Acaryochloris sp. CCMEE 5410: one gene and its partner. Each later gene encodes a partner of the first gene's protein in a complex. Links are inferred from orthologs where the notes say so. Each region holds a gene or a part of one and is shown on either strand. Other genes may lie near its edges.

Region 1 (5,599 bases):
GCATCTATTTTTTTGGCCCTTTTATCAGTCAAAAAGACGCAGAAGAGGCTTTACCTGGTTATATTGAGGACCTAGAGGCTGAGCAGGCTCAAACGATTGTGACGGATGTCAAACGCTGCAAACCGACCCAATTGACGGTTTGTGATGAACCCGATGTTGAGCCCGTTATCCCTGTCAAAATCAATCCCCAACTGAATTGAGAGTGGCCCTAGGAGTCTTCTTCAGCCATATCTGCAGATCTCGCTCTATCTGTTCAGGTATTTCCCAGGGCAGCAGATGGGCGGTTTGCTCATAACAAATCCACTCACTGATCGGGATCAGTTCAGCAGTGGTTTGACTAGAGGCTGGCGTAATGTGGCGATCTTGAGCCCCTGCCAATACGAGGCAAGGACACTGAATTTCTTTGAGTTGCTCCTCTTGGTTATATCCCTGCCGTAAAGCTTGATTGAGCGCCGCTTGGGCATATTTAGAAGTGCGAATAAAAGCTGGAACTGCGTAGCGAGCTAAATATTCATAGGCCTTCGGGGTTTGCTGCACTATTAAATAGCGAAACAAGGAGCGCTTTCCCAGCAGATTGATATTCCAACGCCAGCCCGGTCGTAGCCAGTTGATGATCCCTGCCAGACCTGTAAAGAGATTGTCTTGCCAGGTAATGGGAGGGTGATTACTGCGAGGATAGGCTGCTGTCGCCACTAGAATGAGCCCGCTGACGCGTTCAGGATAACGGACCGCTAACTCCATCGCCAAAATGCCGCCTAAAGACCATCCTAGAATCAAACATTGTTGAATATGATTTTGGTCGAGTAGGTGGATCAGATCTTGAAGGTGATCCTCCATGGTAAAGGCCGCACGGGTTTGACTCTGACCATACCCCCGTAGATCAGGAGATAAAGTTTTATATTTTTTTGATAAAAAATGGGTAAAAATACCCATGCACTGGCCTGAGCCTGGATGGCCGTGTAAGCAGAGAATGGGGAAGCCTGCCCCAGAGATCTCAACGGCTAAGCTAGGGGAAGATAAAGGATCTTTGGTCACGGTGCTTAATGGGGCTTAGCTTCCTGAACGATGCTCAAGCATGGACTGCACAAACCGTGCAAATAAATAATCCGCATCATGGGGACCAGGGCTGGCTTCAGGGTGATATTGCACGGAGAAGACCGGTAAAGATTGGTGTTTTAGGCCAGCGATGGTCTGATCGTTGAGATTTAGATGGGTAACTTCCACTTCGGCCTGGGCCATGGATTCAGCACTCAAGGCAAAGCCATGGTTCTGACTAGTGATTTCAACCTGCTGCTGTAGTCCTGCCGGTTGATTCAGCCCTCGATGGCCAAATTTGAGTTTGAATGTATCGACCCCCAGAGATAATCCCAATAACTGGTGTCCCAAGCAGATGCCAAACATGGGCTTTTGTTCGGCCATCAGGGTTTTGGCTGTTTCAATACCTACCGTGACAGCGGCTGGATCTCCAGGACCGTTGGATAGGAAAATACCGTCTGGTTGATGGCTGAGAATATCAGCGGCAGAGGTATGAGCTGGAACTACAATGATTCGACATCCATAGCTTGCTAAGCGTCGCAGGATGTTTCGCTTGATCCCAAAATCGATGGCGACGACGGTCAGAGGGGGTTGAGTTGAGTCTGCAGGGGGAATGGACTCGCTAAATTCCCAATCTATAGGGGTTGGGTCGACCCATTCGTAAGCGGTATGGGTGGTGACCCGCTCTGCCAAATTCAACCCTTCCATGGAGGGAGCTTGCAACACCGTTTCTAGCAAAGCGTTCGAGTCTAGTATTTCAGTGGAAATGGCGCCATTCATGGCACCAGCGGAACGGATCTTGCGAGTTAGGGCTCGTGTATCAATGCCGTAAATTCCAGGGATATGGTGTTGTTGCAGGTAGTTGGATAGGGTGTGGGTGGACCGCCAATTGCTGGGTTGGTGACAAAGATTGCGGGCAATGGCCCCTTTGACTTGAGGACGGTCTGATTCTTCGTCTTCAATATTGACGCCCGTGTTGCCGAGTTCAGGATAAGTAAAGGTGACGAGCTGTCCACAATAGCTGGGATCTGTGAGTACTTCTTGATAGCCGGTCATGCCAGTATTAAAAACGACTTCCCCCACTGCAGTGCCAGGTGCGCCAAAGGACCACCCGCGATAGGAACTGCCATCAGCTAGAACCAAGAGGGCGGGTTGGGAATCAACGTTGAGCATAGGGATGGATGGGGCGAATATCGAGTGGTTAAAAGGCAGGCTAATAGTAAACCTTAGTAAAGAATCGCACTTTCTGGAGTGCCTCTTCAATCACCTTCAAGAGTTGACGATGAAAATGGGCAGCATTGTATTGAGGGGGCGTTTGAAATTGAGAAGCGAGTAAATGCACCACTTGGGCGCCAACGTTATGGCTAGCAAGGGTTAAGTCTTCGGCTGTGGAGACCAACCGTTCTTGATCCTGTTCTGCGAAGGCCGCTTTCATTTGCTCTAGGCTTTGCTGGGCCCGTTGCCCATAGGTTTCTAAAATCTCATGCTCAAATTCTCCATCTCCACCTGAAACCGTTTGAAGATGTTTCAAGTTGATGGGTAACTCCCGAATAAACAGCAAAGTGAATTTATCAGAGGGGCCAAAGTTGATCCGATCGCCGAATTGTAGGGGGTGTTGGTGGCCGGTGGGCAACGGTACCTCATTAATATAGGTGCCGTTAGTGCTGTCTAAATCTGCGATCGCACATTGGTCCCGTACCATATGTAGGCACGCTTGTTGCCGCGAGACCACCTCAGAATTGGGAAAATCGAGTACGTCAATATGAGGATAACGTCCTGCCCCAGCCTTCCCAATCAAAATAGGGTTGATCTGAGCTGGCAAGGCCAATAGGGTTCCAGATTGAACATGCAGGAGGCGAAGAGACTCTTGCTGAAACTGGGTTGCATGAGGATCCAATTGTTCAACGAACTCGCTTTCAGGGCCTAGATTCACTGCTTTTAGACCCGGATAGGGGTTCTTAAGATAGGTAAAACTATTCTTGGCAATGAGATTTGCAGGCAAAAGCCTCAGGCCGCAATGATAGCAATATCGCGCAAATTCAAGTTGGGTCGCGCCACAATTTTGACAGCAAGGGATGTCAGTTAAGTCTTGCTGACATTGAGCACAGGTACTCTGCTGTTCGGGCTCATTTTGATAAAAACAATAGGGGCAGAGCCGGTTCATGACCCTTGCATCAACGGGGGACAGCGACACGATAGCATTTTTCCATAAAGGCAGGTAGCACAGCAGTCTGGTGGGTTCATTTCAGGGGTGTTGCTGCCACCTAAGAAAAACCGTCGCTGAGTCTCGGAGTGAAAATGCCAGGGTCATTTAAAGCCCTGAGATCAGCTCCTTTGTTCGGCTGAACCCTTGCTAATATTGAGAGTCCCGTTAAAGTATTGTAAAGACGTTAAGCCAATCTCATTCGGCTTAACCCTGCCCAGTAGGATTCAGATCATTTGAAGGAGCGGTCCAGATGAATGCGGCTGAGCAAGTCACAAACCCTGAATCTGCCACTAAAATAGCTGCCATTGTTAACTTATTTAAGCGGCAGTTCCCTGATGTCAAAGCCAACCTGAAGCCTTGGACCAATGACCCCGATACCCTGGAATGGGTGGATCCCTATTCCATCGATATGGGGTTTAATTTGCCTGCAGGACATACTCTGGTTCAACTACGAATGCATGACAACCGTTTGATTGGCATTGAAGCCTCCTGTTTTGGTCCGTTTGGCAGTCAACGATGGCGGTTCTCAACCATCGGCGATTGGACCTTTCTCGGCAACACCCCTCCTCCTGCAGGATTTCAATCGAAGCTCAAGCAAACTTTTCATGAAATTTTTCAGCTATATAACGCTGCTTCCGAGTAGATCGATATAGACTCAATATCGTCCCGTTCTCGGGGTTTTGCTTTGCTCTTCAATTCAGTCCTCTGCCAGTAAGAGACCCCATGTCCCTCCGCAAATTGTCTTGGTCCACTGCGGCCCCTTATCTCTTCTTAGCCCCTGCCCTCTGTGTTCTCAGCTTGAGTGTATTTTGGCCAGCGCTACAAGCGTTTTATCTGAGTTTTACGCAGTTTGAGACCCTGGGCCAAACCCCAGAATGGATTGGTCTGGGTAACTTTGAGCGGCTTTGGACGGACGATGTCTTTTGGCAAAGTTTGAAGAATTCGTTGATTTACCTGATTGGTGTCGTTCCCATCTTGGTCATCCTGCCCTTGGGCTTAGCGATTCTTGTCAATCAGAAACTGAAAGGAATTCATTGGTTCCGCGCCGCTTATTACACCCCAGTTGTGATTTCCATGGTGGTGGCAGGCATTGCCTGGAAGTGGCTATACGATGAGCGTGGCTTGCTGAATCAAGGTATTCGTCTGATTACCCAGAATCCGCTAATGGAAACGATTCTTGGTCAGTTGGGCTGGACCGGCGAACCCATCGTTTGGCTGCAAAATCCGGATATTGCACTTTACTGCGTGATGGCGGTTACGGTTTGGAAAGGGTTGGGATATTACATGGTGATTTATTTGGCGGGGTTACAAGCAATTCCCCCAGATCTCTATGAGGCCGCCGCAATTGATGGGGCAGATGGCTGGCAAAAGCATTGGGATATCACCATTCCCTTGATGAAGCCTTATCTAATGCTAGTGTCCGTCATTTCAGCCATCTCAGCTGCCAAGGTGTTCGAAGAAGTCTATGTCATGACCCCTGGAGGCGGCGTTTTGGGGAGTACGATTACGATTGTGGCTAATTTATATGAACAGGCTTTTTCGGAAGTGGGCAATGGCTATAGCTATGCCTGCGCTATGGGGCTCGTATTATTCCTGCTGATCTTTGGGTTATCGATTTTGAATTTAAAGCTGGGACAGCTCCGAGGGTAATCCGTGATCTGAAGGAGAAATCTAATAAATATCCAACAAAACTGGACGATTTGATAAAAACGTAATAGAATCCAGCACGTTTACAATTTAAGTGCAGATAAAATAACCTAGTTATAAATTCTTCAAAGGTAGGAAATAGTGGGCCTTTTCAGTCGCTTCTCTCGGGATATTGGCATTGACCTTGGTACAGCAAACACCCTGGCATATGTATCAGGTAAGGGGATTGTGCTGCAAGAACCTTCAGTGGTTGCAGTCGATCAAGTCACAAAGCAAACCCTAGCCGTAGGGGCTGATGCCAAAATGATGTTAGGCCGTACCCCTGGTAATGTCGTTGCAATTCGCCCCCTAAGAGATGGTGTGATTGCAGACTTTGAGAAAGCTGAACTGATGCTCCAGCATTTTATCCGTCGGGTTCATGGGGGTAAAAGCTTAGTGTCTCCTCGTGTGGTCGTGGGTATCCCTAGTGGTGTGACGGGCGTAGAGAGACGGGCCGTTATGGAAGCCGCCAGCCAAGCGGGGGCCCGAGAGGTTCACCTGCTAGATGAGCCAGTGGCTGCAGCTATTGGGGCAGGACTCCCCGTGGATGAGCCGACTGGAAATATGATCATCGATATCGGAGGGGGCACCACCGAAGTTGCGGTGATGAGTTTGCAAGGCAGTGTGATCAGTGAATCGGTTCGGGTTGCGGGAGATGAATTGACCGAGTCG
Region 2 (5,432 bases), 430 kb from region 1 along the record:
AGCTTCCTTCCTCATTACGTCTGGCGAAGACAGTCTACTCACCACCGGAGATGTTTTCTTTAGCGATCCCCTTAACTTGGAAAACCCAGACTGGGAAGTGGCCTTTGATGGTGACCCTGAACAGGGGGTAATCGCTCGTCGTCAGTTACTGGAAACGGTTACCACCCAGCGTCGCCTGCTGTTGGTGCCCCATATGCCTTTCCCAGGGCTGGGTCACGTCAGAACTCAAGGGGATGCCTATGGTTGGGAACCGATCATCTGGCAGTTTGCCGTTTAGCTGAGCCATTCAAAATCACTGCATTTGCAGGTGATAGTCCTGAATCGCTTTCACATCCATCGTTTCTGATTGTAGCGATCGCAAAGCTGCTGCCGTCGCTTTTGCCCCCGCAATCGTCGTAATCAGCGGAATCTTATAGGCCAAAGCCGACCGCCGAATCAAGCGACCATCCGCATGGGCATCGCTACCAGAAGGGGTATTGAGAATCAGCTGTACCTGACGATTTTTAATTAAATCCAAAACATTAGGACGGCCTTCATGGAGTTTGAGCACGGGAGCCACCTCAAACCCTTCGGCCTCCAACACCTTCTGGGTGCCAGCGGTCGCCACTAGCTTGAACCCTAGATCAATTAAATCCCTGACAATGGGAATTACCGCCTGCTTATCTCGATCGGTCATAGAGACAAAGACAGAGCCGGACTGAGGTAAATCCTGATGGGCTGAGAACTGAGACTTGGCAAAGGCTTTGCCAAAATCCGTATCAATCCCCATCGCCTCTCCCGTGGAGCGCATTTCAGGACCGAGAATGGTGTCAGTGCCAGGGAATTTAGCGAAGGGCAACACTGCCTCTTTAACCGAAATATGCTTGGGAATACGCTCCTCTTTAATGCCCAGATCAGCGAGGGTTTGACCCGACATTAAACGGGCCGCCACCTGGGCCAAGGGCAAGCCAATCGCTTTAGATACAAAAGGCACCGTGCGGGAGGCTCTGGGGTTGGCTTCCAAGATATACACCTGCTCACCCTGAACCGCAAACTGCAGGTTCATTAACCCAATCACATTCAGTTGCTGAGCCAGTTGCTTACTCCATTCTCGGATAGTTGCTAGAGTTTCTTCCCCCAGAGACAAAGTAGGAATAGCACAAGCTGAATCGCCTGAGTGCACGCCTGCTTGCTCAATATGCTCCATAATGCCGCCGATGACGACTTCACCAGTACGGTCTGAGATCGCATCCACGTCCACCTCAATGGCATCTTCCAAAAACTTGTCAATCAGGATAGGATGATCTGGTTCCACCTGGACCGCAAAGGTCATATAGCGTTCAAGCTCTGCATCGGAGTAGACAATCTCCATTGCCCGTCCCCCCAGCACATAGCTAGGCCGAACTACCACGGGGTACTGAATGCGCTGTGCCACTTCCGTCGCTTCCTGACTACTGCGGGCAATTCCATTGGGTGGCTGTGTGATATTGAGGGTATGGAGAATCTGCTCAAATCGCTCCCGGTCCTCTGCAATATCAATGGAGTCCGGTGACGTGCCCCAGATCTTGGGACCATCGGGCTTACCTTGTAAGTAGGTTTGTAGGGGTACCGCTAACTTCAGCGGCGTTTGCCCACCAAACTGGATAATAATCCCTTCCGGGTTTTCTGCTTCTAGAATATTGAGCACATCTTCTTTGGTCAGGGGCTCAAAATAGAGGCGATCGCTGGTGTCATAGTCTGTGGAGACCGTTTCTGGGTTGGAGTTGACCATAATCGTCTCAAAATCATCCGCCTGCAAGGCATAAGACGCATGGCAACAGCAGTAGTCAAACTCAATACCCTGACCAATCCGGTTGGGTCCCGACCCCAAAATCATCACCTTGCGACGATCGGAGGGCAACACCTCCGATTCCTGCTCATAGGTGGAATAGTAATAGGGCGTCAATGCTTCAAATTCCGCCGCACAGGTATCCACGGTTTTATAGGCTGGCACTACCCCCAATTGCTTGCGATAGTTGCGAACTTCATCCTCGTTAGCTTGGGTAGCAAAGGCAATCTGCGGATCACTAAAGCCTTGCTGCTTAATCTGCCACATCAGATCAGCAGTCAGATCGTACAGATTGGTTTGCTTAAGATACGCTTCCGTCGTCAACAGATCCTGAAAATGCCAGAGGAACCAGGGGTCAATCCCAGTAATGTCGTAAATTTCTTCGACGCTCAGTCCTGCCTGCAACGCATGGCGAACAGTGTAAATGCGTTCAGGATTAGGATTGCGCAGACTCGCCCGAATCTGCTCCAAGCTCGGTAGGTTTTCAGCCTGGTCACAACCCCAGCCAAATCGCCCCGTCTCCAAAGACCGCAACGCCTTTTGGAAAGATTCCTGGAAGGTGCGACCAATGGCCATCGCCTCACCCACGGACTTCATTTGCGTGGTTAAGGTGGGTTCAGAGCCGGGGAACTTCTCAAAGGCAAACCGAGGAATCTTGGTAACCACATAGTCAATACTCGGCTCAAAGCTTGCCGGGGTCTTACGGGTGATGTCATTGGGGATTTCGCTCAGGGCATAACCCACCGCTAACTTAGCTGCAAACTTGGCAATGGGAAATCCGGTGGCTTTGGACGCCAGGGCCGAGGAGCGGGACACCCGAGGATTCATCTCAATCACGATCACTTCGCCATCGTCAGGATTGACCGCAAACTGAATATTCGATCCACCCGTTTCCACTCCAATTTCGCGGATAATCTTAATCGAAGCATCCCGCAACCGCTGGTATTCCTTATCCGTCAAGGTTTGGGCTGGGGCAACAGTAATCGAGTCCCCCGTATGCACCCCCATTGGGTCAATGTTCTCGATGGAGCAAATAATCACTACGTTATCGACCAGATCCCGCATAACCTCCAGTTCATACTCTTTCCAGCCAATCAAGGATTTCTCAATCAAAATCTGAGAAACGGGGCTGGCATCTAGACCGCTCTGGGCAATGACTTCAAATTCTTCTTGGTTGTAGGCAATGCCTCCACCTGTACCTCCCAAAGTAAAGGCAGGACGGACAATTAAGGGATAAGTACCAATTTCTTGGGCAATTTGCTGGGATTCTGCCATGGTCTCGGCCAAGCCCGACGGACAAACCCCTAGGCCAATCCGCTCCATGGCTTCCTTAAACAGCTTGCGGTCTTCCGCCATTTCGATGGCCGGAAGCTTGGCTCCAATCAGCTCTACATTATATTTGTCTAAAACCCCAGCCTTTGCTAGGGTCACCGCCAAGTTCAAAGCGGTTTGGCCTCCCATGGTTGGCAGTAAGGCATCCGGTCGCTCTTTGGCGATCACCTTTTCCACCAATTCCGGGGTCAGGGGCTCAATATAGATCCGCTCTGCTGTTTCTGGATCCGTCATAATCGTGGCGGGATTAGAGTTAATCAGCACCACTTCATACCCTTCATCCCGCAGAGCCTTACAAGCTTGGGTGCCAGAATAGTCAAATTCACAGGCTTGCCCAATCACAATTGGCCCAGAACCAATCAGTAGGATTTTGTGTAGATCATCACGACGAGGCATAAGCTAGGGACTTCTTAGAGATAGGCAGGCTAGGAATTAAACCTGAGTCAGATCAGATCCTTCTCAGGCGTAGTCAGGGACTTCAATTTCCACTCCTAAGGATTGTGACATCCTCTGGTTTTAACCGCTAGTCAATCTTGAGGATTCGGCACCTTGAACAGATTATTCGGATAGGGACCATAGAGAGCGGCAAGGTAGCATCTTCATGCTAAGCACTCAAACAAGCTTGCTAAAACTATTCAACTGAAATCAACAACATTATCTTTTTAGATAACATCCTGACAGCTTTTGCCTTACTCCAAACAATAGAGTTTTGATAATTTTCTTGTGATCTTCGATACAGTTTCCAAGATTTTATTGAGCGATTCAACTGACATCTATGGCATTAGCTTCTTACTAAAAGATCCTGACAGCTTTAGTCTTGCCAAAGACAATACAGTTTTGATGATTTTTTGTGACTTGCAATACAGTTTTCTAGATTTTTCCAACGATTCATCTAGAATCAAAAACATTATCTTATCTGACAATATCCTGACAACTTTAACCTCACCTAAGGCAATAGAATTTTGGTATTTTTTTGTAATCTTCAATACAGTTAACAAGGTTTTCTATATTCTGATAATCTTCACCTCTATGGAAAAAGGCAGATCGGTTATGAGATAACGTTCTGGACAATCAGGTTCATCGGTTCTTCATGCTTGATACATAGAGGCAGCCCTTCCAAATCAACGCCTAGCCTGCTGGATAAGCCATCTCTATCACAAAATTTTTTTGGACTTTACTACTCACAATATGTGGATGAAGTTTAAGCAGCTGATCCCTCGATGTCCTAAGAAGTAATCAACACATGTCCAAAATTCCCTTGCCAAAGGGATACACACTAAGTAACCGAATCAATCCAAAAGGTTTATCAGAATTCACTGAACTTTAAATAGCTTATTTTTTTTTAGTGTGTTACTATCTCTTTCAAGGAAAGTTAATCGTTCTTATACAAAACTGAATACGATACTTCTATTTTCTTGAAAGCTAGATAGAAACTTATTTCTCTATGTGTTCTGTCAACAGATTCGAGTTTCTTGAGCAGATGAAGTGGGGCTAGGTTAAAGGGTTTGTCTCATCACTTTTAATTTCCTAACCTGCAGAAATCTTCCCAATGGAATTTCACATTATGACAGAGAACACGTTGGGTCAAATTCTCATACATAACCAATTAATCGACCAAGATACGCTCACTCGAGCACTACAACAACAGAGGATTTTTTTTGATCAATCTGATTGGAAACTCCTGGGAGAAATCTTAGTCGAATCAGGAGATATCTGTCGCAAAGACTTGTGGGCTGCTTTAGATTGGCAATCTAAAGTATTTGATATCGAATTATTTACCCTCCACCCTCATCCTTCGGTGCGGAGTCGACTGAAACGATTGTTAGATGTGTTGGGGGCCATCATCGGCATAGCTATGATGCTGGTTTTGCTGCCCTTAATTGCATTCGCTATTGTGCTTGATTCGCCAGGGGCAATTTTCTTCACTCAATATCGGGTGGGCTTACGAGGAAAACAGTTTAGAATTCTAAAGTTTCGGACTATGGTGCGAAATGCAGAGCGAACTAAGCTGAAAACGACAGGAAATCAGCAGTACAAATTCTTTACTGTTCGGAATGATCCTAGGGTCACCAGAGTCGGTAAATTTCTGCGTAAAACTCACTTAGACGAACTCCCTCAATTTATCAATGTTTTGAGAGGTGAAATGAGCTTAGTGGGCACTCGTCCTCCCACGCTGGATGAAGTGAAAGTTTACTCAAGAGAAGATTGGCAACGGCTCTGTATCAAACCAGGAATGACGGGGCTATGGCAAACCAGTCGACAGAAATATCGGGCTGATTTTAAAAGAGTAGTC

Evidence for each region. The genes of interacting proteins can lie anywhere in the genome.
Region 2: the proteins of carA (region 1) and carB are in contact, whole or in part, in a solved structure (PDB 1KEE), measured with the Escherichia coli proteins. The link is inferred for Acaryochloris sp. CCMEE 5410 from one-to-one orthologs.

Annotation. Positions count from the first base shown.
Region 1 is NZ_AFEJ02000001.1:1,456,532-1,462,130, forward strand. The notes cover bases 130-2,918. They hold carA (glutamine-hydrolyzing carbamoyl-phosphate synthase small subunit), read right to left. Parts: upstream 2,209-2,918; coding sequence 1,051-2,208; downstream 130-1,050. Other genes in these bases: ON05_RS06425 (DUF1816 domain-containing protein), read left to right, coding at 130-200; ON05_RS06430 (alpha/beta fold hydrolase), read right to left, coding at 181-1,035; ON05_RS06440 (FHA domain-containing protein), read right to left, coding at 2,249-2,918. Also shown: more of ON05_RS06425, read left to right, coding at 1-129; more of ON05_RS06440, read right to left, coding at 2,919-3,229; ON05_RS06445 (hypothetical protein), read left to right, coding at 3,492-3,884; ON05_RS06450 (carbohydrate ABC transporter permease), read left to right, coding at 3,965-4,891; ON05_RS06455 (rod shape-determining protein), read left to right, coding at 5,030-5,599. UniProt on the Escherichia coli protein: Small subunit of the glutamine-dependent carbamoyl phosphate synthetase (CPSase).
Region 2 is NZ_AFEJ02000001.1:1,022,556-1,027,987, forward strand. The notes cover bases 93-3,910. They hold carB (carbamoyl-phosphate synthase large subunit), read right to left. Parts: upstream 3,536-3,910; coding sequence 293-3,535; downstream 93-292. Other genes in these bases: ON05_RS04545 (MBL fold metallo-hydrolase), read left to right, coding at 93-277. Also shown: more of ON05_RS04545, read left to right, coding at 1-92; ON05_RS04555 (WecB/TagA/CpsF family glycosyltransferase), read left to right, coding at 4,704-5,432. UniProt on the Escherichia coli protein: Large subunit of the glutamine-dependent carbamoyl phosphate synthetase (CPSase).